Regions from separate parts of the Mesobacillus sp. ABV4_180 genome, predicted to be linked through region 1. Evidence: riboswitches for the same ligand, from Rfam matches in the RefSeq annotation. Region 1 holds a riboswitch; each other region holds the start of a gene.
What was found. Region 1 has a riboswitch for S-adenosylmethionine ahead of ACXAEA_RS04520 (O-acetylhomoserine aminocarboxypropyltransferase/cysteine synthase family protein). Riboswitches for the same ligand answer to the same signal wherever they lie in the genome.
Positions count from the first base shown of each region.

Region 1 (10,785 bases):
TAAATTATTTAATCGGTTTTTAAGGTACGAGTGTGATTTTAGCACGGAATAAAAAAGGGTGTCAACAAAATTATTTTTAAATATTATTTGGAATGTATTGGATAATTAAACCTTCGCCGATACAGCAGGTACTCCAGTTGCTTTTTCAATCGCCTGTTCCAGGTCCTCGATGATATCATCACTATTTTCAATGCCGACGGAGAGGCGGATTAAATCTTCCGGTACGCCAGCCGCCTTCAGCCCATCCGCGTCCAGTTGCTGGTGGGTCGTGCTTGCCGGATGGATAATCAGGCTCTTTGCATCGCCAACATTCGCGAGGTGGGACCACAATTTCACAGAATTGATCAGCGTCGCACCTGCCTTTCTTCCTCCTTCTATTCCAAAAACGACTACGGCTCCAGCCCCTTTTGGCAGGTACCGTTCAGCAAGCTCTTTATCAGGATGAGAATCATGGCCAGGGTAAGAGACCCAGGTAACCGCAGGATGCGACTCGAGATAGTCCACGACTTTTTGGGTATTTGCGACATGCTCCTTCATGCGGACATGCAATGTCTCAATTCCCAGATTGAATTGGAAAGCACTCTGAGGGCTAATAGATGGCCCGAGATCACGGAGAAGCTGGACCCTGGCCTTTACAATGTATGCAGCAGCTCCAATGGCTTCGCTATACACGATATTATGATAACTTCCATCAGGTTCGTTGAAACCCGGGAATTTAGGAGACTTCCAATCAAATTTACCTCCATCCACAATGATGCCGCCAAGGACGGTACCATTGCCTAACAGCCATTTCGTTGCGGAATGGATGACAATGTCCGCTCCATGTTCGATCGGACGGCATAGAAATGGAGTTGCAAACGTGTTATCTATAATCAGCGGAACGCCGGCTTCATGGGCGATGTCAGCGACAGCCTCGATATCCAAAACCCTTAAACTAGGGTTCCCGATTGTTTCCGCGAAGACAGCTTTTGTGTCAGGAGTAATGGCTTTCCTAAAGTTTTCCGGGTTTTCAGGATCAACAAAATGAACCTTTATGCCGTATTTTGGCAGTGTAACAGCAAATAAATTATAGGTTCCACCATAAAGGTTGGAAGCTGCAACGACCTCATCACCAGCATGCGCAACATTGAGAATCGACAGTGTGATGGCAGCCATGCCGCTTGAAAGCGCAAGGGCTCCAACTCCCCCCTCAAGGAGGGCAACTTTTTCCTCAAGAGCTGTCACAGTCGGGTTATGTATCCTTGAGTAAATATAACCTGACTCTTTCAAAGCAAATAAATCCGCTGCATGGTCTGTGTTCTCAAATTGAAATGCATTGCTCGAATAAATAGGCAACGCCCTGGCACCAGTAACTGGGTCCGGTGACTGTCCTCCATGAACCCCAATAGTTTCAATTTTGTAGTTCTTTTGTTCATTCGCCATTTTCATCTCTCCATTCAAAAAATAATTACGGAAAGCTGATACAAAAAAACCTCTTCTTAAAGAAGAGGTTCATTTATCATCTCTCCTTATCTTTTCAGAGCCATACACTCTGCTGGAATTGGCACCGTGTTTCACAACCGGTTGCCGGGCATCATTGGGCCAGTCCCTCCGCCTCTCTGGATAAGAATATTCAATTGGAGTTTTTTTGCGTTAAAGTGATAATAGCACGCAGCAGATCACTGGTCAAATATTATTTTGATTTTTCTGATAAAATTTTATACAGGTATCGGCCTTGCAAGGTAGAAGATTGATTCGATAAGCAACTGGGATCGAAATGGACAATTTAAATAAAAGTAATTTAATCGCACCCCTTGGCGGAGTTTGATTTCGCCATCTAATAATTGAATCAGGAATTCATGCTTCCCCGAGATTGTTGCCTGAATATCAGTCTGTTTGTCACATCCATCTGCAAATGTGACATTCCCGTCTTTAAAAACAAGGTGGAAATCACCTGTTTCAGCCTCGATTTTCAAACAAAGGTCCAGTTTTTTGACTAATTCCATCATATGCTTCTTCGTGTGGATTTCATTCATAAACTCTTCGATTCGTTCGTACATACCGATCAACTCCCTGTCTTACATATTCCTTGAAAGCAGGGGAAAGACCTCTATAAATCCTTCGACAAATAGTTCATAATATGCGGTTTTCGCAAGTAGAAATACACAAAAAGACAATGCCAATTGTTTTTCGGCATTGTCCTTCATTTCCCGAGAAATATGTCAAAAGAAATCAAGCTGATCCTTTAGACTGTTAACCTTTTAAGCTTGTCAAAAAGATACGGGACGGATTGGAAGGCATAGATTTTCTCCTGCACCTCTCCCTTATTTAAAACAATAAGGCATGGAACACTTTCAATTTCAAATCGCTCTGCCATATCAGGCAGGTAATTTAAATCGGCCTTTCCCGAAGGCATTTCAGGAAGCAACTGCTCGATCACCGATAGCATCTTACTTGCTACCTGGCAGGTTCCGCACATTGGCGTGTAAAAATAAAGATACCCTGTTTCCCCTTCTGCTAAGAAAGCTTCCAATTGGGCCTTTGTCCAATCTTTCATCTACAGTCATCCTTTTTCTAAGTACTCTGTATGAACATCGATATTTGCTCCAATTAAAACTGTAGCTAGATGGTTTTCCGGTGCCGTTGCAACTTCCCTGTACATTTTATCAATGTAGAGATGGTTGGCTTCGGGAAATTCCCGTTTAAATTGCTTTCGCAGTTTTTCACCGGATGCATCCGCATCCACAAGGATATATACATCTTTATCAAAAAGGGAATCAATTAGTTCATCGAGTTTCGAAACACCAATCGTCCCATTTGTACAGATGATTTCAACAGATTCTTTTAGCACGGCTTGCACTTTCTTCTTGTCTGACGAGCCTTCCACTATGATCACCTTGTGATTTTCGTCCATCGCCATAACCACCTATGCACCAGATAATAATTGCTTTACAACATTATAAACATTATTAAATAAATTGTGCTGGTATGTACATATTTCTATTGTCACTGTTTTTGAATTAGAATGCAAAAATTAAGACTAGCATATAAGAAAGCGCAAGCGCCTTGGTCAGCCCCGACAAGCGCTGGAGGGCCGACCGGTGAAGTCGTTCTTTGACTTCACCTGAGCGGACCGAAATCGAAAAGTATAGCCGACTGTCCAGAAACGCAGAAACTGGAAACTCCGACAAAGAAGCGCTTATTGCTTCTGCCGGCGGAGTTGAAGTTTCGGAGTTTCTAGGAGGCGAAACTAGACAACTTCTCGAGGGGCTACGCGCTGAAGCTGGATTAAGATAACCAAATGTAATTATCCACAACTAAACCATTTTATAATTTCCAGGTGTACAACAAAAAAGCAGCGACATGGCCGGCCGCTGCTTTTGCTTAACACCAGCCGCCTTCATCACAATCAGTATACCGAGGTTCTGATTGGTCCGGCACTGATACATGCTGGTAAATCCTATTCTGTTCAGACACATAATGATGACCCAATTCAAGTTTAATTCCATCTGGAAGCTGGATCTTCCCGATTGGTTCATTTTCAAGATAGAGTTGAACTTCTCCATTTTCCAATTTTCCTGTTACCCGGTCAGTGATGTCCAGCTTTTTTTGTTTCAGCGTCATGATTTCCCACCCTTTTTCATTCATCGGTATCTATAGTTTGTCCGAAATTCTGATTAGAAGTGATGGAAATAACAAGGAGTCCGATATGGGATTCTTACTGGATAAAATGCTCCTAAATGAAAGACGCCCTGATTCTCAAGGCGTCTTGAAAGTATCTTATTCTTTGATCATTTCTTCATATTGCTCTGGAGTCATAAGCTTGTCAACTTCATTGTTGTCAGCTGGTTCTACCACGATCATCCATGCTTTTTCGTATGGAGATTCGTTTACGAATTCAGGGCTGTCGTTAAGCTCTTCATTAATTGCTACTACCTTGCCGCTAAGTGGCGCATATAACTCGGATACTGTCTTTACGGACTCAACGCTTCCGAATGGCTCATTAGCAGTGATTTCATCGCCTACTTCAGGAAGTTCGACGAATACGATGTCGCCAAGCTCAGATTGAGCAAAATCAGTGATACCTACGCGAACCTGTTCTCCTTCAACTTTTACCCATTCGTGTTCTTCAGAATAACGCAACTCTTTTGGTGTATTCATTAACTATCCCTCCAATTGTATATCTCTATCGATTAATATCGATGGGACCAAATTTACAGCCAGGCTTTTTCGTATTCTTCTTCTTTAAAGCCCACAGTTACCTTTTCCCCGTCTGTCATGAGGGGGCGTTTGATCAGCATTCCATCTGAAGCAAGCAGTTCGAGAAGCTCACTCTCCGATGCTGTCTTGATTTTGTCTTTCAAGCCCAGTTCACGGTACTTCATCCCGCTAGTATTAAAAAACTTCTTGATCTCCAGGCCACTTTTTTCAAGCAATTCTTTTAGCTCGGATTGGGAAGGCGGGTTTTCAACAATATGTACTTCATTAAACTCTACATTATGCTGTTCTAACCATTTCTTTGCATTTCTGCAAGTGCCGCATTTAGGGTACCAATAAAACGTGTTTGCCATTTTCTCACCACCCTTTGCTAGTATCCCATTTATTAAACCCTCTAAACGGATAGTAACATATTAAGGCGGCAAAATACTAACATTCCGTGTCTAGTTCCACCAATAATTTTGGCATCCATTACTTATTTCAACATAATTCGCAAAAATCCTTCCAGAACAAAAAAAATTTAAAAAACACTCCTCCCGAAAACGAGAGGAGCGTATGATTCAAATTGGATTAAACTACAAAACGTTCTGCTTCGATCAGCTTTTCTGCAGCTTCACGCTTTTTCGCGATCACATTTATTGGAGTGTGTCTTGTGAATTTACGCAATGCGGAAGTCAGCATTCGAAGTGCATCGCCTTCTTCTGTTGCCACAAGAGTCTCCTTTGCGTCACGCTCGATTTCATTGAATGCTTCCTGGCAGAAGATTTGAGTGTAAAGAAGCTTTTGCTTGCTCTTTTCCAGTCCTTCTTTTGCGATTGCCTTTTCAGTACGGAGAACGGCCGATTCCATTGAATATGCATTGGAAATAATATCCGCAATATTCACGAGGATTTCCTGTTCTTTTTCCAACGCCTTGCCGAACTTCTGTGCAGCCAGACCCGCTGCAAGCAAGCCGATCTTCTTCGCGTTCTTTACAAGGTACTTTTCCTGTGCAAGCGGCTCATCGCCCGGCTCTTCAGGCATAAGCATCATCAATTCTTCCTGGAGCTGCTGTGCTTTTTGCAATAATGGAAGCTCACCCTTCATTGCTTTGCGCAGGAATGTTCCCGGCACCAGCAGACGGTTGATTTCGTTTGTTCCCTCGAAAATTCTGTTGATCCTTGAGTCGCGGTATGCTCTCTCGATTTCATACTCCTGCATGAAGCCGTATCCACCATGGAGCTGTACACCTTCATCTACTACATAATCAAGCGTTTCCGTAGCGAACACTTTATTCATTGAGCACTCGATTGCGTACTCGGCAATTGAATCAGCAACTGCTTTGCCATTGTTGATTTCTTCCTCTGAAAGCTGGTTCATTCTCTCTTCGAACAGACCTACTGTACGATATACGGAGCTTTCAGTTGCATAGATTTTTGCAGCCATTGTGCCAAGCTTTTCTTTTGTAAGATTGAACTGGGAAATTGGTGTTTTGAACTGCTGACGCTGGTTCGTATATTTCACAGTCAGGCCAAACGCGTGCTTCGCTCCGCCAGTTGCACCTACACCAAGCTTGTATCGGCCGATATTCAGGATATTGAATGCAATCAGGTGGCCCTTTCCAGCCTGGCCAAGAAGGTTTTCAACCGGAACCTGTGCATCTTCTAGAATCAATGTACGAGTCGATGAACTCTTGATGCCCATTTTCTTCTCTTCAGCGCCGACTGATACTCCTGGGAATTCTCTTTCAACAATGAAAGCCGTGAACTGTTCGCCATCGATTTTCGCATAAACAACAAATACATCAGCAAAGCCAGCGTTCGTGATCCATTGCTTTTCACCATTAAGAACATAGTGAGTTCCTTCTGCATTCAATTTGGCTGTTGTCTTCGCACCAAGAGCGTCAGATCCTGAACCTGGCTCTGTAAGGGCGTATGCAGCCAGCTGTTCACCAGTCGCTAATGCAGGCAGGTATTTTTGCTTTTGCTCTTCATTTCCGAAAAGCACGATTGGAAGTGAACCGATTCCTACGTGGGCACCGTGGGAGATTGAGAATCCGCCAGCAACAGACATTTTCTCGGCAATCAGAGCGGAGCTGATTTTATCAAGGCTTAATCCGCCGTACTCTTCTGGAACATCTGCCCCAAGAAGGCCAAGCTCTCCAGCTTCTTTTAACAATTTTACAGTGCGGTCAAATTCGTGGTGTTCGATAAACTCAACTTGTGGCAATACTTCGTTTGTAACAAAGTCCTCAGTTGTTTTTGCGATCATCTTATGCTCATCCGTGTAATCCTCTGGAGTGAAGACATGGTCATAAGATACATCTTCAATTAAGAAGCTGCCGCCTTTTACAAGCTTTTCTGTTTGGTTACTCATTGTTTGTTCCTCCTATCCATTTTTGGGAGGAGCCTAAGCCCCTCCAGAATTTTATTTAAAGTTCGTTTTATAATAATTCGAATACTCCAGCTGCGCCCATTCCGCCGCCGATACACATTGTTACGACACCGAACTGTTCATTGCGGCGCTTCATTTCGTGAATGATGGACAGAGTCAACTTCGCACCAGTTGTACCCAGTGGATGGCCAAGCGCAATCGCACCGCCGTTGACGTTTACTTTATCCTCATCAAGGCCAAGTTCACGGATTACCTGGATCGATTGTGAAGCGAATGCTTCGTTCAATTCGAACACGCCGATATCTGATACTTGAAGTCCTGCTAACTTCAGGGCTTTTGGGATTGCGACTACAGGGCCGATTCCCATGATTTCAGGCGGAACTCCGCCAAGGGCGAATGACCTGAATTTCGCAAGCGGCTTTAATCCAAGAGATTCAGCCTTTTCACGATCCATGACCATGACCGCTGCTGCCCCGTCACTTGTCTGTGATGAGTTACCCGCGGTAACTGATCCGCTTACCGAAAAAGCAGGGCGCAGCTTCGCAAGCGTTTCAATGCTGGTATCCGGACGGACGCCTTCATCTTGTTTAAACTGGATTGTTTTTTCAACAAGTTTGTTGTCTTTCCCTACAGAACGGATCGTGACATCAACTGGAACGATTTCGTCTGAGAACTTGCCTTCAGCGATTGCTTTTGCTGCACGCTGGTGGCTCCTTACTGCGAAAGCATCCTGGTCTTCACGGGAGATCCCATACTTTATAGCGACCTGCTCCGCGGTGTGTCCCATGCTCATATAATATTGTGGAGCCGTTTCAGCCAGCTTCGAGTTCGGGCGGACTACATGGCCCATCATCGGGACAAGGCTCATCGATTCTGCTCCTCCGGCAATGATGGTGTCTGCATGGCCTAGCATGATTCTTTCTGATGCATTTGCAATCGCCTGCAGTCCAGAAGAACAATAACGATTGATGGTGATTCCTGGCACTTCATGGGACAGTCCGGCCAGTGCGCCGATATTCCGTGCCATGTTCAATCCCTGTTCTGCCTCTGGCATTGCACAGCCGATGATCAAATCATCGATATTTCCTTCATAGTTGCCTGCACGTTTAAGAGTTTCCCTTACAACGAGAGCCCCCAGGTCATCAGGTCTGACGTTCGCAAGAGTTCCCTTTTTTGCTTTACCGACCGGAGTTCGGGCTCCCGCTACAATTACCGCTTCTCTCATCTCATTCCCTCTCTTTCCTTGGATGTTCTATCTAAAAATATCAATCTACTAGTTGCGTAATGGCTTGCCTTTTACAAGCATGTGCTGCATGCGCTGCTGTGATTTCGGTTCTGCCACAAGGCTGAGGAATGCTTCCCTTTCAAGATCGAGCAGATACTGCTCATCAACTTCTGTTCCGTATGGCACTTTACCTCCAGCAATGACATATGCAAGCTTCTTCGCAATTTTCATATCATGCTCTGAAATATATCCTGACAGGTGCATCGCCTGGGCTCCAAGAAGCAATGTTGCATATCCCGGTTCGCCCGTCACAGGCACCTTTCTTCTTACTAGAGCTTTATAACCGCTCTCATATAAGCTCAGTGCGGCCTGCTTGGCATCATATAAAAGATGGTCGCTGTTCACGCTGATGCCATCTGCTTCGTTCAGGAAATTATTTTCGCGTGCCTCTTCACCTGAAGTGGAGACTTTAGCCATCGCGATTGTTTCGAAGACTTTGTTTGCCACTTTTTGCAGGTCGAACTCAACGCCCTTTGGCAGTCCTTCAAGATGCTTGATGTAAAGCTCCTTGTTGCCGCCGCCGCCTGGAATCAGGCCGACACCTGCTTCAACAAGTCCCATATAAGTCTCCATTGATGCCTGGATATGGGCTGCTGGCAAGCACATTTCAGCTCCTCCGCCAAGTGTCATGCCAAATGGAGCGACTACGACTGGCTTTGAGCAATATTTGATTCGCATTGTCGTCTGCTGGAACTGGCGGACTACCATATCAAGATCCCAGATATTATCATCCTGTGCTTCCATCAGGATCATTGCAAGGTTGGCGCCAACCGAGAAGTTTTTGCCCTGGTTGCCGATAACAAGTCCTTTGAAGTTCTTTTCAACTTCATCAATCGCGAAGTTGATCATCTGCAGGATATCCGGACCGATCGCATTGCTGTGGGAATGGAATTCCAGAAGGGCGACGCCATCGCCAAGATCGATCAGGCTTGCTCCGCCATTCTTTTTGATCACGCCATTTTGCTTTTTCAGAAGCTTCAGGTTAATGGCCTTCGGGTTTTCTTCAACAGCGACATATTCGCCATTGTGGTAATAGCTCAGCTTGCCTTCCTCTTCCTTGTAGAAAGAAGTGAAGCCTTTTTCAACCATTTCCTTCACCCAGGCAGGAACGGTCTTTCCTTCGGCTTCCATTTTGTTGATTGCCTTTTCCACACCTAGGGCATCCCACGCTTCAAAAGGTCCCATTTCCCAGCCAAATCCCCACTTCATCGCACGGTCGATTGCGACGATATCGTCTGCAATGGCCCCAAGCAAATCCGCAGAGTAAACAAGTACCGGACTGAAAATATTCCATAGCAGCTCGCCTGCCCGGTCCTGCGCATAAACAAGCGCTTTCATTTTATTCGCAAGTCCTTTTTCCTGCTTGCTCATTTCAGTTGAGGCAGTTTTCAACTTTTTGCGCGGTCCGTATTCCAATGTTTGCGGATCCAATTCAAGGATTTCCTTGCCTTGCTTAAGGAAGAAGCCTTGACCTGACTTGCTGCCAAACCAGCCGTTTTCAAGCATCTTCTTCATGAATTCCGGTACTTCGAATACTTCCTTTTCCTCGCCATCAACCTGGTCGAAAACGTTTTTCGCAACATGAGCGAATGTATCAAGTCCGACTACATCCAGTGTACGGAATGTTGCGCTCTTAGGGCGTCCGATCATTGGTCCGGTTACGGAGTCAACTTCCCCTACACTGTATCCACCCTTTACCATTTCTCTTACTGTTACCAGCAATCCATAAGTTCCGATCCTGTTTGCAATGAAGTTAGGTGTATCCTTCGCTTCAACAACACCTTTGCCAAGCTGGTCTTCGCCGAAATTTTTCACGAAAGCCAAAACTTCAGGATCTGTATCTTTAGTTGGGATGACTTCAAGCAGTTTCAGGTAGCGCGGCGGGTTGAAGAAATGAGTGCCCAGGAAATGCTTCCTGAAATCTTCGGAGCGCCCTTCAGCCATGGCCTCTACTGAGATCCCTGAGGTGTTTGAGCTGATGATGCTACCGTGCTTGCGGTATTTATCTACTTCTGTAAAAACTTTCTTCTTAATATCAAGGTTTTCGACTACTACTTCAATTACCCAGTCAACATCCTTAAGCTTTTCCATATCATCTTCAAAGTTGCCCGCTTCGAGCAGTGCAAGATTTTTCTTGGAGGCCAAAGGTGCCGGTTTTTGCTTTAACAGCTTTTGCAGTGCACCTGCACTGATCCGGTTGCGAACCTGCTTATCTTCAAGCGTCAGACCCTTTGCTTTTTCCTGTTCCGTTAATTCCCGAGGTACGATATCAAGCAGCAATGTCGGGATACCGATGTTTGCCAGATGTGCCGCAATCCCTGATCCCATGACTCCTGAACCCAGTACCGCTGCTTTTTGTATATGTCGCATCAAAATTTTCTCCCCCTTTGACTCTTTTTGAATGAATACTCATTCATTTTTGCACCAAAAAAAATATGCATATAAATGAGTTCTGTTAATACCTACTATAAAATATTTAAAAAATTTACGCAATAATAAGGTGCGGAAAAAATAAAATTTTTTGAATTTTACAACCCCTATTGAAACTTTGCCAAATGGGCAATCTAAGTGAGCGGTCTTCAGGCTGCAATTTTATTAACTTCATAAAACATGGAGGTATGATGATGGCAAAAATGAAGAAGCATCCATCAAAGGCGGGCGTAAGCGCGGCGAGTGTCAAAGGCAATGCCGGCCCTTCAATGGGACAGGGCGGCGAAGGAAAAGTAAACAGCCAGAACAGCCAGTATAAGAAATAATTTGAAAAGCGCAGGCAGCTTGGTCAAACCGGACAAATGCCAGACGTTTTTCTGATCCAAAAGAAAAACAGGCTGACCTATGTCAGCCTGAATCCTTTTACTTTTTGAACATTCCTTTAAGGACAAATGCGACGTTGGCTGGACGCTCAGCAAGGCGGCGCATGAAATAACCAT
Region 1 covers NZ_JBSWTJ010000001.1:918,510-929,294, reverse strand. The annotation lists gene ACXAEA_RS04520 (O-acetylhomoserine aminocarboxypropyltransferase/cysteine synthase family protein) at 106-1,422, opposite strand; SAM riboswitch class I at 1,506-1,609, opposite strand; gene ACXAEA_RS04515 (SCP2 sterol-binding domain-containing protein) at 1,698-2,039, opposite strand; gene ACXAEA_RS04510 (thioredoxin family protein) at 2,225-2,536, opposite strand; gene ACXAEA_RS04505 (toprim domain-containing protein) at 2,543-2,899, opposite strand; gene ACXAEA_RS04500 (hypothetical protein) at 3,094-3,276, shown strand; gene ACXAEA_RS04495 (YusG family protein) at 3,364-3,603, opposite strand; gene gcvH (glycine cleavage system protein GcvH) at 3,760-4,140, opposite strand; gene ACXAEA_RS04485 (arsenate reductase family protein) at 4,194-4,550, opposite strand; gene ACXAEA_RS04480 (acyl-CoA dehydrogenase family protein) at 4,768-6,552, opposite strand; gene ACXAEA_RS04475 (acetyl-CoA C-acetyltransferase) at 6,620-7,795, opposite strand; gene ACXAEA_RS04470 (3-hydroxyacyl-CoA dehydrogenase/enoyl-CoA hydratase family protein) at 7,844-10,225, opposite strand; gene ACXAEA_RS04465 (YuzL family protein) at 10,480-10,611, shown strand; gene ACXAEA_RS04460 (proline dehydrogenase family protein) at 10,709-10,785, opposite strand, start outside.

Region 2 (10,785 bases), 1.8 Mb from region 1:
AATGAATATATCAAGGTCAGGTTTTTTAATCCCTTCCCATTCAGAAATTAAAATAGTATCAAAATACCTTTCAATTCCCAACGCTTTTAGATTATCCATTTGAAATTGCCCTTTTCCATTGGATATCAACCCCAGCACCAGGTTCTTTGCACGCAACGCTTCTAACATAGTAATAAGATTTGGGAAAGGGATACAACTATTCTTGAAATGTGATATGTAATCTTGAAGTAATTCCTCCCATGATAGATCCGTAATCTCGAATTCATTAACCAGTTGGCGATACACTTCATCTTTCCAAACATACCCACGATTATCTAATTCAATAAACCTTCTCACGTACTCCTCTTTTTGCACATGCTCTATTACTCTATTCAATCTGTCATACTGTTTCTCTATGAACACTTTTACAGATTCATCTCTATTTAATAAAGTACCGTCCAAATCGAACATTACAGCCTTGATCATTGCTGGACCACCTCCTGAAAAATCACAAAGCAATTAAAATGCAGGTGGCGTGACTGAAAAAAGTATCGAAGCCTTTTCCTTAGAATTATTTTCCCATTTATGCTTCATATGTGCTGGAATTTTGACACTATCTCCTGCATTTAATATGTATTCTTCTTCTTTTAAAATCACTTTAATTTTCCCCTCTAAAACCAACGCCACTTCCTCCCCTTTGTGCTCCAATGGACTCTCGGATGATGATGTATTTGGAGGGAGATGCATAATCGCTGTCGCCATTGTTCCAGTAAAATCAGGGGACAACAACTCGAAAGAAATGTTGTCAACAACCATTTTCTTGCGTTCATTTGACCTAACTACTAAATCTTTAGTATTCGTTTCTTCAAGAAAAAAACTGAAGGTCGGCACATCAAGTGCTTTCGCTAAGACCTTTAGAGTTTGGATTGATGGATTAGCCAGCCCTCGCTCAATTTGACTTAACATTGAAGGCGTTATTTCAGCTATTTGGGCTAACTCTTTACTCGTTAATCCTTTAGCTTTTCTATGTTTCTCAACTTTTTTGCCGATATCTATATTTTCCATGATCGTACTCCTTAATTAAAATTTATTAAACTTAATTAAATCACATTTAAAAACATTCTAGACCTATGTTAAACTGTATTTAATAATTTACAACTATATTTTATTATCGGTCATTTTACAAGTCAGTGAGGAGTGGAGAAAATGAGTGATTTCTTTACGTTTATAATTCTTTCATTGTTCGTTGTGATGAGTCCAGGCATCGATACAGCACTCATCACAAAAAGGACGATTTCAGATGGAAGAAACGACGGTTATAAAATGGCCCTCGGTATAACAACCGGCTCTCTGGTGCATACATTTGCAGCAGCCTTTGGACTTTCAGCGATTTTAATGCAGTCTGCAGTTGCCTTCGAAATCATTAAATACCTTGGTGCCCTCTACTTGATTTACCTTGGAGTATCCTCATTTATCACCAGGAAAAACAAGAATAAGATCAGTGAGGAAATACCAACTAATCCCGAAATAAAAAAGTCAGCATTTAAACAAGGGGTGTTATCTAATGTGCTAAATCCCAAGGTTGCTATGTTCTTTTTAACATTTCTGCCCCAATTTGTTAAAAATGGATCAGACGCAACCCAACAGCTAATTATGATGGGTGTCATTTATACAGTGCTATCCATCACCTGGTTTTTCGTTTACGTCTTCTTCATTAACTATTTACGCGAATGGCTAATGTCGCCAAAAGTACAAAGTATAATGGATAAAGCAACCGGGCTTGTCTTGGTCGGATTTGGATTGAAGCTTGCTTTGGATAAACAACATTAAATAATATTGGATACAAACCGGTCACATAATCCCTTTTTATGTGACCGGTTTTCGGATCTCATTGCGACTCCGGGCACCTTCACTTATATGTCCGATAACCGGATTTCCTACCGACTTCGGTCACATATTCCTCATTTATGTGACCGTCATCCAGATTTCTTCGCGACTTCGGGCACATATACACTTTTAAGTGATTCTACTCGAATAGCCCCCATTCCTGTTCGGTATGGGGGCTATAAAATCTATACGTTATAAACTGATGATTGCATTCAACGCTATTTCAGCTTCTGCTTCAACCGCACTTGTTACTAGCTCAGTATGCGGGTTGTATTCCTCTCTAAGCTCGGCATCAGCAAATCCGTCGATTGCCAAAATCGAACCGCTTTTCACGCCTTTTAATGCCGAGATGACAAACAAGGCCGAGTTTTCCATTTCTACAGCAATGACTCCAGCTTTTTTGTAGAGCTGGTGCGGGAATTCGATTACTCCTGAGTAAAAGGCATCGAGTGTCAAAGTAATGCCCTCGCTCACCTTAATTTTATCCGCAATATTGGACGTCGCTCGGGATAGTGCTTCAACAATCGTTCGATCTGCTACAGCAGGGAAACCCGGTGGCACAATTTGCTTTGTAAGCCCATCACAACTTACGGAACCGGTACTAATGACAAGACTTCCTGGCGCGATTTCCTTTTGATAAGAGCCTGCAGTGCCAACGCGGATGATGGCTTTTGCTCCACCCATAATCAACTCTTCGAAGCAGACTGCCGCCCCAGGTGCACCGACGCCATGACTAACGACAGCGACATCCTTTCCTTTCCATTTTCCTATGTAGCTGTGGTATTCCCGATTCTCAGCTAATAAGCTTGGTTCAGCAAGTGTCGAAGCAATTTTTTTAGCACGGGATGGATCACCGCAAACAATGACTCTTTCAGGAAGCATTTCTGAATCAATTTTCAAATTTGGCAGTTGTTTAGTCAAAGTCTTTTCTCTCCCATTCGTCCTCTGGTATCGGCAGGTCCTCCCCTGAGAAGCGTTCCTCTTTAAATGGGTCAGCATTGATATGGAACCCGTTTTGCTCCCAGAAGCCTGGTTTATTTTCATCGATGAATTCAATCCCGCGAATCCACTTCACACTTTTCCAGAAATAGAGATGTGGAACAATGAGCCTTAACGGCCAGCCATGCTTGTCTGTCAGCGGACTTCCTTCAAAGGAATGGGCGAGAAGCACATCGTCGCGCACAAGATCACTCAGTTGAAGATTCGCGGTATAGTCTTGGTCTGCATGCAGCATGACATACTGACTGTTCGGCTGAATTCCGAGCTCCTTGATGAAATCGGTGAACCTCACTCCTGTAAAAGTATTATCGAAGCGGGACCAGCGTGTCACACAATGGATATCAACGGTTACAGAGGTTTGCGGCATGTTCAGCATCTGGTCGTACGTTACGACCGCCTCTTTCTCGACAGCACCGAAAACCTTCATATTCCATGTTTTCAAGTCATAAACAGGCACTTCCCCTTCATGGAGAATTGGAAAGCGTTCGGTTAATGCCTGACCAGGCGGCAGTCTTTTGGCAAGAGTCGGGTCAACAGCCGGTACTCTCGTTCGTTTGATTCGTTCTGCTTTGTTCAAGTTCATCGTCATCCCCCTATCTTGTACTTTGCTGTCCTGACAGCTGTGATGCTGCTCCTTTATCCTTCAAAAAGAACATCGCCACAATCGTGATGATATAAGGAAGCATGGCGGTCAGCTGAGTTGGCATCGAGAATCCCTGCATTCTTATGCTCAATGCGTCGGTAAGTCCGAACAACAGACTAGAACCAAGTATGCCAATTGGATGGGACTGTCCGAGCATCATCGCGACTAATGCGATAAAGCCGCGGCCTGCAGTCATCCCTTCCGTGAACATCGTCACCTGGCCAAGGGACAGCTGTGTCCCAGCTAAACCGCAAAGCACACCGCTCATTACGATCGCCCCAAATTGAATACCTGTCACTTTCAGGCCCAGGCTTTTTGAAGCGGATAAATTCTTGCCTACTGCTAATAAACGGAATCCAGCAACCGTTTTATACATGAAAATATAAAGAAGAATGGCGGCTAAGAACGCAATGTACACAAGTGGAGAGTGGCCAGAAAGCACCTTCCCGATCACTGGAATATTCTCTATCAGCGGAATGTCCCATTTTGGCAGACCCTCCATGTTTTTATCGTAAAAGGCTCCTTTTACATCAAATAGCGCCCTTAGTAAAAAAGTCGTCAATCCTAGTACAAGGAAATTGATGGCGATTCCCGCCACGATAGGGTTTCCCTCAAATTTAATTGTCACTACACCAAAGAGCAGTGAAACAAAGACGGAGCCGGCAATTCCGGACAGTACTGCTACAAATATGCTCCCGCTGTAATAATTTCCGGCAATAGCTGAAAAGGCTCCTGCAAGGACTAGTCCTTCCAGTCCTACGTTAAATATCCCAACCCTGGCACATAGCGCGCCTCCAAGTGCCGCCAGCAATATCGGACTTACCATGCGGATAGCTGATACAAACAGCGAATAATCAAAGAGATCCATTGGCTGCACCTGCTTTCTTTCTTAAATTCCACCATTTAAACGCAAACCTGGCTGAAATGAATAGGATCAAGACACCCTGTATGACACTGGCAATTTCCAAAGGCACTTCCGTGTTGCGTTCCATGCCCATTGCACCGGTCTGCAAGGCTGCCAGCAATATCGCAGCGACTGCTGTCCCGAGTGGATTCGAATTCGCCAAAAGGGCTGCCATCAAACCAGTCCAAGCATACCCCGGGACTGTTAAAGCTCCTTCTACATAGCGGTATTGAGAACCAAGGACCTCTGCCGAACCTGCCAGCCCCGAAATCCCACCACTGAAAAACATACTGAAAAATAGTACCTTCGTTTTATTGATTCCGCCATATTCTGCAAAGAACGGATTGTGGCCGAGCATCCGGACCTCGTAACCAGCTGATGTGTATTTAAGCACAAAATACAAAATGGCTGCACAAAAAATTGCAAGGATAAACCCAAAATGAAGGCTCATGCCCGGGAACAGCTTTGGCAGCCATGCTGACTGATCAACCATTGGTGTTTGTGCCAGAGCTGCTGAGCCCGATTTATCCTGAAACGGCTTAGCTACAAGAAAGCCTGTAAACAAAACAGCAACGTAGTTTAATAGCAGCGTCGATATGAGGAGCTGAACCTTGAACTTCGCTTCCATCCAGGCTGCAAATAAAGCCCAGAGCCCGCCTGCAGATATACCGGCGACTAATGCCAAAATCATTTTTAAAAAACCTGGGCCTGGTACATAGAGTGCAGTTAAAGCTGCGGCAATAGCTCCTAATACCATCTGACCTTCTGCACCCAGGTTGAAAACCCCAGCGCGAAAAGCCAATGCAAGACCGACTCCAATAAGAATAATTGGAGTCGCACGTGCAAAGGTCGCCGTTACGAAATAAAAGCTTCCAAACGCTCCATTCCACATCACTTTGTATGTTTCTGCAACTGACTCACCTATCAGGCTGATGGCCAGCGCTCCGGTAAGGATCCCGATCATCACCGCGAACAGCGGCTGAACCAATCCTCTAAACGACTGTTGCAGTTTTCTCTGAACCTTCATTGACTTTCCCTCCTGCCATAAGCACACTCAGCTTTTCTTCTGTTGCATCCTTTCGATCGAGCATTCCCACGATTTTCCCCTCATACATGACAGCGATCCGGTCAGATAATGCTAAAATCTCAGATAATTCGGATGATACGAGCAGGATGCCATCCCCATTATTTCGCTTGGCTAAAATTGCTTCATGGATATATTCCATTGCACCAATATCCACTCCTCGTGTTGGCTCAGCAGCAATCAAGAAATCCGTATCAAAACCTAATTCCCTTGCGACGATCAATTTCTGCAAATTTCCGCCTGATAAATTCGCTGCCTTTTCATCCATTGAGGATGTCTTGATTTCATACTTTGAAATCCATTCACTGACAAAGCTGCGGAAAGCCTTTTTATTCAAAATAGAACGTCGGTTGAACTTTTTTTGCTTGTAGTAGCCCATGAATCCAGTGTCTACAATTGTGGCTTCCTTTGCCGCTCCCCACAGATATCGATCCTCAGGAATATGGGATAATCCTGCATCGCGTCTGAAAGCTACGGATGTACCTGTTACATCCTGACTTCCTAAAAGAATCGAGCCATGATCAACATTTTTTAAACCGGAGATAGCCTGGATTAGCTCGGACTGTCCATTTCCAGAAACCCCTGCGATTCCAAGGACTTCCCCTCTATGTACACTTAAGCTGACATTATCCAAAACAGGTTTGGAACCTTTCGCACCTATGGTCAGTTCCTTTACTTCAAGGAGAATTTCCCCTTTCACCTTAGACCTGTCAGCAAGCTCCTTAATCTCTCTGCCCACCATTAACTTTGCCAGTTCATCGACAGTTGTTGCTGATATTTGAACATGACCTGCTACCCTTCCGTTCCTGAGAACCGTGATCTGGTCCGCCACCTTCATGACTTCTCGCAGCTTATGGGTAATCAGGATGATGCTTTTCCCTTGATTGGCAAGGAAACGAATGGTCGCTAACAGTTCATCCACTTCCAATGGTGTCAGGACAGCGGTCGGCTCATCGAGGATGATAATATCTGCGCCCTGATATAGAACCTTGAGGATTTCAATCCGCTGCTGCTCCCCGATAGAACACTCGCCTGTTTTACGTGAAGGGTTAACCGAAATCCTGTGTTTTTCTGCAAGCTGACGGACAGCTTCAGCTGCTCCCTTTCGGTTGAAAAACCCAAAGGTGCGCGGCTCGCGGCTAATGACGATATTCTCTGTCACTGTAAAATCGGGGTAAAGCATGAAGTGCTGATGAACCATGCCAATTCCATGCGCAATCCCATCCTGGGGGCCTGAAAATCTTACTGATTTCCCATCAAGCAGAATGTCTCCGCTCGTCGGCTGTTCGAGTCCATAGAGCATTCGCATCAACGTCGTTTTACCAGCGCCGTTCTCCCCAACAATTGCGAGTACTTCCCCTTTTTTTAGCTTAATTGATACGTCGTCGTTAGCAAGGAAATCACCATATTTCTTGGTCATAGATTTCATTTCTAAGCGATAGGTCATTGCCTTCCCTCCCCGGTACAAATGGAAACCGACTACAAGCGCAGTCGGTTCATTTTTTTCTCAAATTAATTGTTTAATGGATTTTTAATTACTTTTTTACCAGATATGATTTCATCATGAAGAGCTTTGACTTTGTCGATGACTTCCTGGCCAACGAATGCGTTCAAAGGTGTCTTGCTTTCATGAGTCACATAAGTCAAACCCACACCCTTATCTTTAAGACCATACTCAACGATTCCAGCTTTAAAAGTACCTTCTGTAAATGCTTTTACCGTTTCGTAAGCTGCTGCGTCCGTACCCTTCAGCTGTGAAAGTACGACATGCTCAGGGTCTACTTCTGTGCGGTCTACGTCCTGGCCTGCTGTGAAGAATCCTTTTTCTTTCGCTGCTTCAAATACTCCAAGGTCACCTACAGCAGCTGCTCCTGCAATGAAATCTGCTCCTCTTGAAGCCTGAAGGAAGGCTAATTCCTTCGCTTTTGCAGGATCTGTGAAGCTGCCAACATAGTTTACAAGAAACTCAGCATCCGGATTTGTCTCTTTCAAGCCTTCTTCAAAAGCCACTGTCCATTTCTTTAAAAGCGGAATGTCCATTGCAGCTACCATTCCTACTTTATCTGTTTTAGTTGACAGACCAGCCGCTGCACCAAGCAAGTAAGCTGCCTCATATTCTCGGAAGTTGACACTTTGTACGTTCGGTAAATCTACAATCGTATCAATAATCGCAAACTGTCGCTCCGGGTTTTCAGCCGCTACCTTTTTCAATGCATCCTCCGATTCGAAAGAAGAAGTGATGATCAGGTCATAATTTTCCGCAACAGCTACACGAAGGTTTTCTTCAATTGCTGAGTGATCAGTCGATTCAATTGTCTTTACTTCCACGCCAAACTCTTTTGCTGCTTTTTTTGCTCCCTCATCCATCTGCTGGAAGAAAGGGTTCACACCAATTTTCTCTGGCAGAACAAGCGCGATTCTCTTTTTGCTTTCTTTTCCTTCTCCATCCGCCTTTTTGGAAGACTCGTCAGCTCCACAGCCTGCCACTAGAAGAACTGCTAAAATTGTAAACAACGCCAAAAGTTTTTTCATGATGATCCCCCTAAAATTAATGTTCGCTTATTATATTTTCTACATTACTAGATTAATTGATTCTTAGCTTGAATACAACAAAAAACGTATATTAATTTCAATACCACCAACAATGTTCGTGTTTTTGTTGTTTCCTGCAATTAAAAAACCTCTTCCCAGGGAAATAGGAAGAGGTAAATAAACCAGCACTCTTCCTCATCTTTCAGAACAATGTGTTCTGCAGGATTTGGCACCATTCTATTTTGGTAATAGCGGTTGCCGGGCGTCATAGGGCCAGTCCCTCTGCCTCTCTTGATAAGGAAATCCATTATGTAGTTTTTTACATTAGTAACATAAAAATAAAATAAACTTAGAATTCATTATAACCAATATATCATAAATAGCAATATGTTTTTAGAAAAATCAGAACAACACTTATAAACTGTGATACATACGCAAATCCAGTTCATACCTTGCCGTCATTTCTTCTCTCATGAAATTCATCCTATTTGACAATTATCTTTTGAACGATAGAGTTTAACCTTAAACGTATTACATCAAATCTTATAATATGACAGTACTCTTAACCTTCAAGTTTCCAATCTTCTTCGAGCACATATATTCTTTTAATGTGACCGTACATCGGGCTTCCTTCTGACTTCGGGCACATAATTTCATTTTATGTTACCGTCATCCGGGTTTCCTCGAGACTTCGGGCATATAATTTCATTTTATATGACCGACATCCCGGGTTTCCTCATGACTTCGGGTACATCCACCTTGTCATATTTGCCCATATCAATAATCCCCCCTTTTAACCGCTCATTCGCTCTCCCACCCACAACCAAATCCAAACAAAAAAGCTGCCGGGCACAAGTCCCAACAGCCTCGTTCTCCCTACAACCGCGGGTCGACAGGGTCTTTTTCCATTGCCAGGGTGGCAAGGACGCATTCATGTACTCTCTCGATGGATTCTCCATTTACGAAGCGGCGGATGCCTTCGATTCCCAGCGCAAATTCCTTCAGCGCGAGCTTCTGCTTTTTGCCTGTATTGCGTTTTTTCAGCCTGCTTAGGTTTTCGGGGTGCAAATAGTCCATGCCGTAAATGATTCTCAGGTATTTTCTGCCTCTGACTTTGATCGCTGGCTGGAGCAGTTTCCCCTTGCTTCTCGTGATATAATGCTCAGGTTTGATGACGATTCCTTCGTGCCCGTCCTCGGTCGTCTCTTCCCACCACTTGATCACTTCCGCCTCACTCGATGAGTTGTCGATGATTTTGTATTCGGTGGCGACAAACAAGCTTGAATAGCTGGCGAACTCATGGTTCATTTTCATATGCCATTCATGCGTTTCATCGAAGAACGTCCTGTTGCTATGGGCCAGCACATGGAAAGGAGCGATTTGGATATCGTCAAGATTGACGACATCCCAGCAATACCCTTGAAAAACCTCTGCGAACTCTTTGGCATTGTTCAATTTTTCATTGTATTCTTCAAGCCATCCAGACAGAGCAGGATTATCCTTAGCTGCATCAGCTAATTTATCCTGCAACATAGCCCGATCCATCATCGCATTCTCGGCAACATGGGCATACTGTTTGCTGATCAGGTCCTTTGCCTTCAAGTTCCATGGCATGATTTCGGCATCGAGCAGAACGTAATCGGTCTGATGCTTGGTAAAATAATCATTGTTGTGCAAATCATCATTCAGTTTGCGGACAATCTCCAGCTCAAGATGGTTCTCGAAAAACTGCCTGCCGGTTCTTGTATAAATCGTACCTAACGTCTCTATTCCAATGTGTTTTTTCGCTGAGGCATGGTCCTTGAACAAGAACAGAATGCCGCGGCTCCCCATATGCTTTTTTTCCGCGACCATTTTTTCAATGCCGTTGCTTCGATAATACTCAATTGCCTCCAAAGGATGTTCCAGGTATATTTCCTTGGAGGATGGCGACGGTGTCGGACTCATGGTTGGCGGAATATAAAGCAGCTGTTCAATCGGGATTGTATGGTGAGAAACCGTATCAATCGCTGGCTTGACTGTTTCTGCCGGAACCGCTACCTCGCCAAACTCCTCGGTTAGCACGGAATATCCATGAAGGAATTTGCCGATATTCGGCTGATTCAGACGCTTTTGCTCCCACTCAAGAAGCGGATTATCAGGTACTCCTGAATAATCTGCTTTCGCCTGTACAGCGACAATCTGGGTTTCCGGGTAACGGAGGGCAGTAAGCTTCCCGCCGAACACGACGCCCTGATCAATGTTGAGGGTATTATTCATTTTCAGCGGCTGTGGCTTAGGGTCATGACCCCAGACAATCAGCTGGTTAGTCCGGTGTCCGATGAACCAGTCTTTCCGCACCGGTTTTCCTTTTTCATCAAATCCATCAGTATCTCCATAGCGGCAAAAATCACTGACATCATCCGATTGTTTGCCTATATATTCATCCTTGATTCCAGCATGTGCACATACTACTGCAGGAATGCCATTCTTTTTCAGAATATAATGGGAAGGCGACTCAAGGAGGAAATCCTTCAGCTTACTTTTCCACTCTGCTGCCGCTTCAGCTCCATGCTCTTGTTCATACTGCAAAAATTCCTTCTCAACCTTTTCATCTCCATGTGAAATGGTTACTTTCCGGCCATCAAGCCATCTGGCAATCTTCCAGCCATGGTTGCTGTCAATCATATATGCCAGTTCTTTTTCAACATGCCTGTAAAAGAACATCATGCTCTTAAGGGATTCTGGCCCCCTGCTCATCACATCCCCAATCGACAG
Region 2 covers NZ_JBSWTJ010000001.1:2,685,120-2,695,904, forward strand. The annotation lists gene ACXAEA_RS13670 (HAD family hydrolase) at 1-465, opposite strand, end outside; gene ACXAEA_RS13675 (helix-turn-helix domain-containing protein) at 499-1,044, opposite strand; gene ACXAEA_RS13680 (LysE family translocator) at 1,186-1,809, shown strand; gene ACXAEA_RS13685 (nucleoside phosphorylase) at 2,059-2,748, opposite strand; gene ACXAEA_RS13690 (sulfite oxidase-like oxidoreductase) at 2,780-3,442, opposite strand; gene ACXAEA_RS13695 (ABC transporter permease) at 3,459-4,376, opposite strand; gene ACXAEA_RS13700 (ABC transporter permease) at 4,363-5,439, opposite strand; gene ACXAEA_RS13705 (ABC transporter ATP-binding protein) at 5,405-6,943, opposite strand; gene ACXAEA_RS13710 (BMP family protein) at 7,009-8,028, opposite strand; SAM riboswitch class I at 8,221-8,329, opposite strand; gene ACXAEA_RS13715 (polynucleotide kinase-phosphatase) at 8,905-10,785, opposite strand, start outside.
Region 2: linked by a shared signal. The riboswitch ahead of ACXAEA_RS13710 (BMP family protein) and the one ahead of ACXAEA_RS04520 (O-acetylhomoserine aminocarboxypropyltransferase/cysteine synthase family protein) in region 1 are both predicted to bind S-adenosylmethionine.

Region 3 (10,785 bases), 1.5 Mb from region 1:
GCTGGGAAAAGATCCAATCAAAGAATGCACGCTCCTGAGGTGCAGGCTCTGGCTGAAGATTCGGAGTATGATGCAGCATTTTCCCAAGATATTTTTCAGAGAAAGTTTCATATTGCTTCGTAAACATCAGCATTTCATGCCAGATCTCATCAACCTTGCTGCTGAACATCGGAGTATTAGGCATAATTGAATTGAGAACAAAATATCTTTTCAACTCAAACAACCGCCACTCAAATTCATCTTCCGTAACTTCTGGGTGATCGCTTAAAAAACGGATTTTGACCTGATTGATATACTCATATGAAAGAGCGGTATCCAATTTCTTCAGGATAGTCTGTGCAGGTACATCTTCAAGCAAGCCTAAATTGTCTGGGATATTTTCCTTTAGCAAAATCTTTTTTCTGCTTTGCTTATTTGTAAAATAAGCTGCCGCAAAAAGAATCGCTGCACCCGCAGCAACCGTTATGAAGACACCCATGTCATGCACCTCACCTTATGGATTTGTTGTTAGAGATTATACGTTTAAGAAACTGGAAAGGTTTCAAAATTTCCCATTAAAAAAGCTCAGCGATCAGGCTGAGCTTGAATTACAATTATCTTATTTTAGTAAAGTTAGCAGCTTGCGGTCAGCGTCCCTTCAGCCACTTCGTCGAATGATATGATTACTCACTTGCTTCAATCAAGTTGAAACGGATGTGGAATGTTGTACCCTGACCTACCTTGCTCTTGATTTCTACCCTTCCTTTCATTGCCCTGATAATACTGAAGGTAACCATCATGCCCAGGCCAGTGCCTTGTTGTCCTTTTGTTGTGTAATAAGGTTCACCAAGCCGGTTGATTTGTTCTTCGGTCATGCCGATGCCTGTATCTCTGACCAGGATGTGTACGATATTTCCTGTCAAAAAAGTTTGGATCGTAAGCTCACCACCGTCTGGCATGGCCTCCAAGCCATTTTTGACCAGGTTGATGAATCCTTGCTGAAATTTTGAGCGATCACCTAAGATGAGGAGACCAGATGTATATTTTCTTTTAATTTCTACAGTGTTTAGGTTGGCCAAAGGGTTCAAGACATTAAGGACATGATTCAATTCCTTTTCTACATTAATATCTTCAACCTTCTCAAAGGCTGGTCTTGCAAATGTTAGATAATTATTTATGACTTCTTCAGCCCGATCCAATTCCTGTACTGCAATTTTTATGAAATCCTGTTTTTTTTCCTCAGGATAGGATTGCTCGCCCAACAATTGTAAAAATCCTTTAACCGTTGTCAATGGGTTTCGAATTTCATGCGAAATAGCCGCGCTAAGGTGGCTGACGGCTTCAATTTTATCTGCCTTTGCCAATCTTTGACGAATGAACACAGTTTGGCGGATCGTTTCAATCGAGTAACTTATCAAACCTGATGTTAATGCAGGAATCATGATAAAACTGAACCATGCTTCAGGGTGTTTGATGGGTTCATTGAATACCGCAACAAGTTCTATTAGTATAAAGGAAGTCATAACAGTTAAAATAACGGATACACCTACTCTTTGGTTCAAGGAAAGCCGGTGAAACCAGGGGTTGATCCATTTGAGAAAAATGGCAAGGACGAGAAAAACTCCCACAGAAACCCAGAAACCATCGTTTATACCTAAAAATCCACGCATCAAAAGAGTTATTCCTGCAAGCAGGAAACTGTGCCCTGTATAGAGACTGCCGAGGATCATCGGTACCTGACGCAAGTCAAACCTAATACCATTCTGTACTTGTATAGAGAAAATATAACAGGTGAAAATCGATAACATAAAGTAAATCAATTGCAGCCTTTCCCTGCTATTTTCCTTTGCCTGTCTTTCGATGACCAGCTGGGTAAAAAACAGCAACACCAGCAAAAGCGAAAGATTCATTAATAAATGCTTAGTAATTTCCACTGCAACACCACCATACGTATTCATTAAGATACTAATATAATCCAGTTGACATCGCAAATTTTACCTATCCAGGATCTAATTATTGTTTTATATTGGAAATAGGGTTCACAAACAGGAGGTGATCAACTTGTTGTTATGGATCATAACCATATTGCTGCTCTTCGTTCTTATCGATGTTTACCGATTACATAAGAAAATTGATGAACTGAATCATTTTGTAAAACCGATAACTCCCCCGACTGATGAAGAAATTGAAATGCTGCTTGAATCCGAGAGAACGCGCAATGATTAAGAAAACGCTTCCTTATGTATTGGTTATCTTTGTTCTTTTATTTATTTTTTCACTGGATCGAGTACAAAACAAGGCAATTGACAAAGCTAAAGTTGATGACATCTCCTCTTCAAAGCTTCTGCAGCCTAAGATTAAGATAGACGGAAAAGATGTTCTGTTTAAATCCGGTGATTTTGCCTGGGTAAAACAAGGTACAGGTCACGTCATCGACGAAGATGAACCGCCTCTCCTGTTTCATGATCTTCTGCCAATTAGCGTGAAACCTTTGAGTACGATGAAAATCAGCTTTCCTGTAGGAACCAAGATTGATAATATTGAAGTTTATCAGTCGTTAGGTGGTTTAGAAAAGGGAAACCTTTCATTTAATCCAGTATCTGAAAACAGTTACACTTTTAATAACGTTGCAGGATTGAATACTGTTATCATTCAGGCTTTCAGCAACGGACAGGAGTATCATTTTACATTCCCTATGATCATTGAGGAAGTGATATCTTATCAATCGGAGCTTGCCGAAGAGATAGGATTTCTATCTATTCTTGAGCTATATAAACCTGGGGATCAGCAGGAAAATTGGGCACTGCAGCAAATAAATAATAACTATGTGCACAAAGCCCATTCGATCAAGGTTGAAACGGTAGAAGAAGCTCAACAACTTTTTCCTGACCTTACTATCGAAACACTGCCTTATTATGCGATTTTCAACCATGAAACATTGCTTTATCATGCAAATAATCACGATGACTTTTTTACACTATTGAAAGTGGCAGTACCCTAAGTAAGGATGGCTCAATAGCCATCCTATCGTTTTTTTACTGTTAAATTGTAGTGGATTTCAATAATGTAACCTATTGGCACACCACTTTAACCTTTCCTACTATACCAAACTATGTGCAGATATTAAATACAAAAAGCAGCCCTCTTAAGAAAGCTGCACCATGTCAACTCAATTTCTTTTCTAATTCCTCGCGGGTGATCTCGATTTTCCCGGGTAAAACAAACAGGTATTGTATCATGTCTTCCAACAAGTCCATAATCAGCTCTGCCATTTCATCATCAAGTTCGGTCTCAAGCTCCAGCATCCTGTGGAGAGCCCCATCAGGTGCCATCAAAGGACTTAATGAAGTTACAGGCTGGACTAAATCTATGTTCTCTGGAAGGCTTTCAAACTGTTCTTGAAGAGACATGCTCCTGCTTTTTTCAGCTAAAAAGTGCTTAAGTATATTCTCAATCACACGCTTAGCCAATACAGCTGTCGCAGCATTTTCTTTGGAGTGATGTACATTGACAGCCGATTTATATGCCCTGATCAATTCATCAGGTATTTTTGGGAGCTGCTCAATCTGGTTAAGCGGGTGTGTGGTCGTCATCGGGTCGTAAATGTATACATCTGGATGAACATCCTTTTCCATAATGATCATGACAAATGCCGCACTTTGTTTGCAAGCTGGGCAGGTGCTTTCAGTCAAAAGTCCGTGCTTGCTGGTTTGATACGTTGATTTTAGGACAAATTCAACTTTTTTTCGGCATTCTGGACAGATACATTTAACACTTTTGGGTACTTTCAAGTGTCCGAATTGGCTATAGGCTGTTATGGATCCCGGATAGATCCTCCTCATATATCATCCTCCTTTTCTCTAGAAACTGGCATTAGCTATGCTGGCTAAATCATAGTTTTCTTCATTTTTCAATAATTATCCTCCTTCATATATAACCCTAAAACTGGAAAGAAAAACTCTTGTTTATGCCATTTGCTTTGATGGGTGTAGTTTACCTTCAGCGTGGGACGTTAATTTATCCCTTTAATAGTATTGCCGGGGCACTCCATGATTTTCCATTTGCTGCTCCAGAATCCTTGATATTTTGTTCAACGAAGATAGCGTTGAGATATCATGTTCTAGCAAAGGGATAGCAAATTGTTTTTGTTGATCGAAGGTCTTTGCAATCTCGTTTAAGTATAATTTTTCATTCTCTCTCCTCTGTTCCATGAAGCGGCCGTCTGCTTCCGGCGGAATCACTTTATTAATAACAATGGACCGGACATGGATTCCATGCTGTTTCAGTGTATCGACCGCCTTAGCAGTTTCAAGTATTGGCAGCCGCTCTGCATTAAGGACAAATAAGTATTCCGTTTGATTTTCATCCAGTAATATTTCCCTCACACGTTTGAAACGATTTTTTCGTTCATTCAGAGTTTCGTATATTGGATCCTCCGTTATTTCCCCATCGTTCATCCACTGCGCATAATTCTCGTTCGTTTTTTTCCTTCGTTCAAGAAGCCCGTCCATCCATACTCCCATTAGTTCCGGAAGCATTAAAAGCCGGATTGTATGTCCGGTTGGTGCAGTGTCAAAAACGATCGCGTCATAATTTTTCTTCTCCTCAAGAATTAACGAGGTTATCCTGTCAAACAAAGCGGCTTCCTCAGCACCTGGAGAAGAAGCTGCCAGTTCAATCTGCCTATTGACTTCATCAATCATCGTGGCCTTAACGAGTCCTTTCAGATTGCCTTTCACACCAGTTATGTAGTTTTTCGATTCTTGTTCTGAATCAATCTCAAGTACATCAAGAGTTTCAGCTACTTTTACTATTTTTCCGCCTCTGAAATCTCCATGAAACAAGTCACCAGCATTATGGGCAGGGTCAGTAGAGACTAGAAGTACCCTCTTTTCCTTTTGCGATAGTAAAAGCGCCAAGGCAGCAGATGTGGTACTCTTTCCTACGCCCCCCTTACCTCCAATAAAATGAATCTTCCTGTCCATTTCTGCACCTCCTAGCAGCATCGTATTCCATCAAGCGGTGATTTTTCCATACCGGCCCGCAGATGCCATTCGTGGAAACGTTCAATCATGACGGGATAAAGCTCGAGAGTATAGTAAAATGCGGGATTAGGCAATCCAAGCATTTCTGAAAAACAAAGCAACATGAACAGGTCTTCTTCATCCCTTAATTCACGGGCAATCTCAGTCTTGTGTGGATGCCTTAGAATTTCATCATATACACTAATAGCACGCTTAAATTGTTCGATGAATCTCACTTTGCGTTCCTCCTCTTAAATGACAAGAGAGACCGGTTTCCCGGCCTCTGACTTCATTACATTTCCTTACTTAAAGGCGGCGGATTATTCCTGCTGAAAGCGGAAATTGCTTCAACGATAATCCAGAAGACAAAGATAAGGATCAGTCCTCCGATTCCGAAAAGGAGCATATTCAATTCGCTGCTTCCATATCCGGACCACTGGAACACAACCTGCTGAATCATTGCCCAAAGGGTCATGAAGAATACAAACACCATTGGGATAAATGTTACAAGATAGTTTCGGCCCTGGCGCTTAAGCCAGATGGATATAAGCATCAAGCTGACTCCGGCCAAAAGCTGGTTGCTTGTTCCGAACAATGGCCATAGCAGATATCCGCCTGAACCAAACCCATTTGGTCCTTTAGGCAAAAGTACAAGAGCTGCACTGGATACTACTGCTACTGTTGTTGCTACATGCGTTTTCGTCAATGCCTTGACATTGTATTCGCTTCCAATTTCAGCAATGATGTAACGCATTAATCTTACGGAAGTATCTAATGTCGTAGCTGCAAAGCTGACAACGATGATTGAAACGATCGTCCTGGCAATATCGGCAGGAATCCAAATACCTGTCGCAAGCAGTGCCGCACCATTGATGAAGTTTCCAAGGCCTCCCGCACTGGCAGCTGCAAAGCTGGAATACGCTGCAGAAAAATCTGCCTTCGTCGCAAACACGGTCACTACTGCAATGATGGCAATTAGTGCAAGGATTCCTTCTCCTACCGCACCTAAATAACCAACAAACCTCGCATCGGTTTCTTTCTCGAGTTGCTTTGATGAAGTACCTGAAGAAACAAGTCCATGGAAACCTGAAATCGCACCGCAGGCAATGGTGATGAATAAGAGCGGGAACCAGGAGACGTCTGTTGCTGCAGCATTCATGGCTGGTGCAGTCACCTTTGGCTGCAGGAAAATCAGTCCTGCGTACAAAATGAACAATCCAACTACCAACTGATGCGAATTTATATAGTCACGCGGCTGTAAAAGTTTCCAAACAGGCAATGTTGAAGCAATGTAACAGTAAACCATCAGGACTACAATCCAAATAAAGAATGCCATCGATACGCCGTTCAAGCCAAACATGACAGTATTTTCGGCACCGCCAAAATATTTAACCAAATCAATTTGCAATGCAGGTACTCGGCTGGAAAGGATCGCAGCACCATACATTACTGCAAGAGCAATTAATGAAGGAACAAGCATTCCCTTTTTCTTTTTGTAAACTGCATATCCAATCCAGATTGCGAGTGGAATCTGAAGGAATACAGAAAGGACACTTGCCGGGAATTTCACAAATAAGTTTGCAATGACCCAGGCAAAAACGGCGTTAACCATCAAGACCAAGATTAAAATAATGAATAAGAACATGATTTTGGCGCGCTTGCCAATCAATTTGTTCGTAATTGTTCCAACTGACTGTCCCTTATTCCTTACTGAAAGGACAAGAGTACCAAAGTCGTGTACACCTGCGGCAAATACAGTTCCCAGTGTCACCCATAGAAAGGCAGGAAGCCATCCCCAATAAACAGCGATTGCCGGTCCCACTATCGGTGCTGCTCCGGCAACGGAAGTAAAATGATGTCCCCATAGAATCATTTTTTTCGTCGGGACAAAATCCACCCCATCTGAATACTGATGTGCCGGTGTGACGTAATTGGGATCCAGCCGGTAAATCTTCTCCGCTACCCATTTTGAATAAAATCTGTAGCCAATCGCAAAGACACTCATTCCGATAATAGCTAACCATAAAGAATTCATTACATGTATACCCTCCTTTTTATATTAGCTGGTACTACAACTTTATAATAAAAACTTATTATTAGATTAGTCAATTAATTCTGACTACTTTCATTAAAATCCCATTTTTATACAGAGATTCCGTATCACTTACTAAAAAAGTTTCCCAACTGTATAAATCGACAAAACACGACCTTATTGTTGAAATCTTCAGAATAATAATATATAAATATGATAATCTACTAATATTTAGTAGCTAGAATCCCATTTTAGGAGGAGTTCATTTGAAAAAGAAAGTCGTTTCCTTAAGTTTAACAGCAAGTCTTGCAATCAGCGGTTTGGTAGCAGCATCAGGTTTTGCTGCCCCATCAGCAGATGCTAAAACTAAAAATTTTACGAAAAGCCATGGCACTCCAGAATTTGTTGCGGGTAAATTGACAAACCCATCAGCGAAGGCGGCTAAAGATGTAATTCTTGATTATCTTAAAGGTTCAAAAGGAAAATACAATCTTGGCGCCAACGATTCTTTCGTTGTAAAATCTCAGGAAGCAGATGACCTTGGCGGGGACGTTGTCCGCCTTCAGCAAGTGTATAATGGTGTTACTGTTTGGGGATCTACTCTGGTTGCTAAGGTTGATGAAGCAGGAGTTCTTCAAGTATTAAGTGGTACTGTCAGCAAAGAGCTTAGCAGCAAGCTTGTAAAAGCAGCGAACAAGAAATCTCAAAAAGATGCGATTGCCTTAGCTGAAGCTGAATTAGGCTTTAAACCAGCTTATGAACAAACGCCTTCTGCAGAGTTAGTCGTGTACCCAACAGCTGATAAAGCTGTATACGCATACCATGTTACTTTGAACTTTTTAAGCCCTGAACCAGGCAATTATCAATATTTCATAAATGCAGAAACAGGCGATATCATCAATAAATACAATGCAATCGACACAGCAGGTAAAACAAACCCATCTCTGGCTGGTACAAATACTGTAGGATCTGGTGTAGGTGTACTTGGTGATACGAAAACTTTGAACACCCTTCTATCAAGCGGAGCTTATTACTTACAAGATAATACTCGCGGCAATGGCGTATTTACCTATGATGCGCAAAACCGCCAGAGAACTCCAGGTACCCTTTGGAAAGATGCTGACAATCTCTTAAATGCAACGTATGATGGTGCAGCGGTTGACGCTCATTACTATGCAGGTCTGACATATGACTACTACAAAAACGTCTTTAACCGCAATTCATATGACAATAATGGTGCAGCGTTGAAATCAACTGTACATTATGGAAGAAATTACAACAACGCGTTCTGGAATGGACAGCAAATGGTTTATGGCGATGGCGATGGTGCTACATTCATCCCTCTTTCAGGAAGCCTTGATGTTGTTGCTCACGAGCTTACCCACGCGGTAACAGATTTCAGTTCAGACCTTGTTTACCAGTATGAATCAGGAGCATTGAACGAAGCGATTTCTGATATCTTCGGAACACTTGCCGAATTCCATGATAATAACAACCCTGATTTTGAAATCGGTGAAGACATCTATACACCTAACAAAGCTGGTGATGCCCTTCGTTCAATGAGCGATCCGACTAAATACGGCGATCCTGACCACTATTCTGTTCGATATACAGGAACTTCCGACAATGGCGGCGTTCACATTAACAGCGGAATCATCAATAAAGCTGCGTACCTTCTGAGCCAGGGCGGAACACATTATGGAGTGACGGTCCCAGGAATCGGCAATGAAAAAATGGGTGCAATTTTCTACCGTGCAAACACAGTGTATTTTACATCTTCTACGAACTTTAGCCAGGCAAGAGCAGGATTGGTACAAGCCGCTAAAGACTTGTATGGGGCAACTTCTGCAGAAGCAACAGCAGTAGGCAAAGCATTTGATGCTGTAGGTGTAAATTAATAGTTTCCGATTTTAGAAGGGTGGCTCTATTAGGGAATGGAGCCACCCTTCTATTTCTGTACCATCCATTTTCTTAAGTCTATACTGCTGCTTAATTTGAACTTTATTCCTTTAATAAAGTGATTGACATATCCAACAATCACATGTAATATTTAGAGAAATTTAATTTTTTGAAAATTTAATATTTCTTATCAAGAGAAGCTGAGGGTTCTGGCCCTGAGAAGCTTCAGCAACCTTCAACCATTTGTTGAAAAGGTGCTAATTCCAGCAAGTTTTCTAACTTGGCAGATAAGAAGAATGGCTATTTCGTATTAAAGTCTTCTTCTTAAAGAAGGCTTTTTTGTTTTTTTTTCACTCTGCTCAAGGAAGATTTCCTTATAATTCTAAAGCTTATCCTCAAGATTTTCTTGATTAAGAGAAATATAATTTATCAACCGGGAGTGAAAACAATGACAAAAATCGATACGAAACTGGCTCAGCTTGGAAACAGAAGTGAATCTGCAACCGGGGCTGTGAATACCCCCATTTATTTAACTACTGCATACCGTCATGAAGGTATTGGTCAATCAAGCGGATATGATTATATTCGTACAGGTAACCCAACAAGGGAAGTTCTTGAGAAAGCAATCGCTGATCTTGAGGAAGGCGATCGCGGATTCGCCTGCAGTTCAGGCATGGCCGCAATTTGGACGATTCTTTCATTATTCCAGCATGGTGATGAATGGATTGTCTCAAATGATTTATATGGAGGTACTTACCGCCTTCTCGGGCAAGGGTTTAAAAAATGGGGTTTGAATAGTACATATGTAGACATGGGTGATTTGAATTCAATTGAAGCCGCCATCACGCCTAAGACGAAAGCGCTCTTTGTCGAAACACCGACAAATCCATTGATGGAACAGGCAGACATTGAGGCTATTGCTAGGATCGCAAGTACTAATGGACTATTGTTGATTGTTGATAACACCTTTTATACTCCCCTGCTGCAAAAACCATTGTCATTAGGAGCAGATATTGTTATTCACAGCGCTACTAAATATCTTGGCGGCCATAATGATGTGCTAGCAGGCCTAATTGTTGCAAAGGGAAATGACATTTGTGAAGCGTTATTCCTCCACCATAATGGTGGTGGTGCTGTTCTAAGTCCATTTGATTCCTGGCTTTTGATCAGGGGCATGAAAACATTGTCATTAAGAATGGAGCGTCATGAGCGAAATGCAATCAAATTGGTCGATTATCTTCAAAATCATAGTGCTGTAAAGGATGTACTCTACCCAGGCAAAGGCGGAATGATTTCATTCAGGATTAAGTCCCCTTCAATGGTCAATCCATTTTTACAAAGCCTGTCTCTTATCACCTTTGCTGAAAGTCTGGGCGGTGTTGAAAGCTTTATCACCTACCCTGCTACCCAGACACATGCAGATATCCCTGCAGAAATCCGCGAACAGACAGGAGTTTGTGACCGGCTTCTTCGCTTCTCGGTTGGAATTGAGAATACTGAAGATTTAATTGATGATTTGGAACATGCTTTTCAACATGCAGGAAAGGAGGCAAATGTGTATGAGTGATTCTTATACCTTTGAAACCCAACTCCTTCATAACAGGCATAAAGTGGATCCTGCAACAGGAGGAGTCAGTGTTCCAATCCAGCATGCCTCCACATTTCATCAGGAATCTCCAAATACGTTTGGAAAATATGATTACAGCCGCAGCCTGAACCCCACCAGGGAAGCATTGGAGGATATCATCGCTGACCTTGAGGGCGGTTGCCGGGGTTTTGCGTTTTCCTCCGGCATGGCAGCTATTTCTACCGCATTTTTGCTTCTATCAAAGGGAGACCATGTTGTTATAT
Region 3 covers NZ_JBSWTJ010000001.1:2,401,613-2,412,397, forward strand. The annotation lists gene ACXAEA_RS12255 (glycine-rich domain-containing protein) at 1-478, opposite strand, end outside; gene ACXAEA_RS12260 (ATP-binding protein) at 663-1,913, opposite strand; gene ACXAEA_RS12265 (hypothetical protein) at 2,041-2,205, shown strand; gene ACXAEA_RS12270 (hypothetical protein) at 2,198-2,980, shown strand; gene ACXAEA_RS12275 (hypothetical protein) at 3,144-3,821, opposite strand; gene ACXAEA_RS12280 (ArsA family ATPase) at 4,005-4,964, opposite strand; gene ACXAEA_RS12285 (cory-CC-star protein) at 4,976-5,239, opposite strand; gene ACXAEA_RS12290 (carbon starvation CstA family protein) at 5,296-7,038, opposite strand; gene ACXAEA_RS12295 (M4 family metallopeptidase) at 7,302-8,933, shown strand; SAM riboswitch class I at 9,119-9,228, shown strand; gene ACXAEA_RS12300 (methionine biosynthesis PLP-dependent protein) at 9,383-10,501, shown strand; gene metC (cystathionine beta-lyase) at 10,494-10,785, shown strand, end outside.
Region 3: linked by a shared signal. The riboswitch ahead of ACXAEA_RS12300 (methionine biosynthesis PLP-dependent protein) and the one ahead of ACXAEA_RS04520 (O-acetylhomoserine aminocarboxypropyltransferase/cysteine synthase family protein) in region 1 are both predicted to bind S-adenosylmethionine.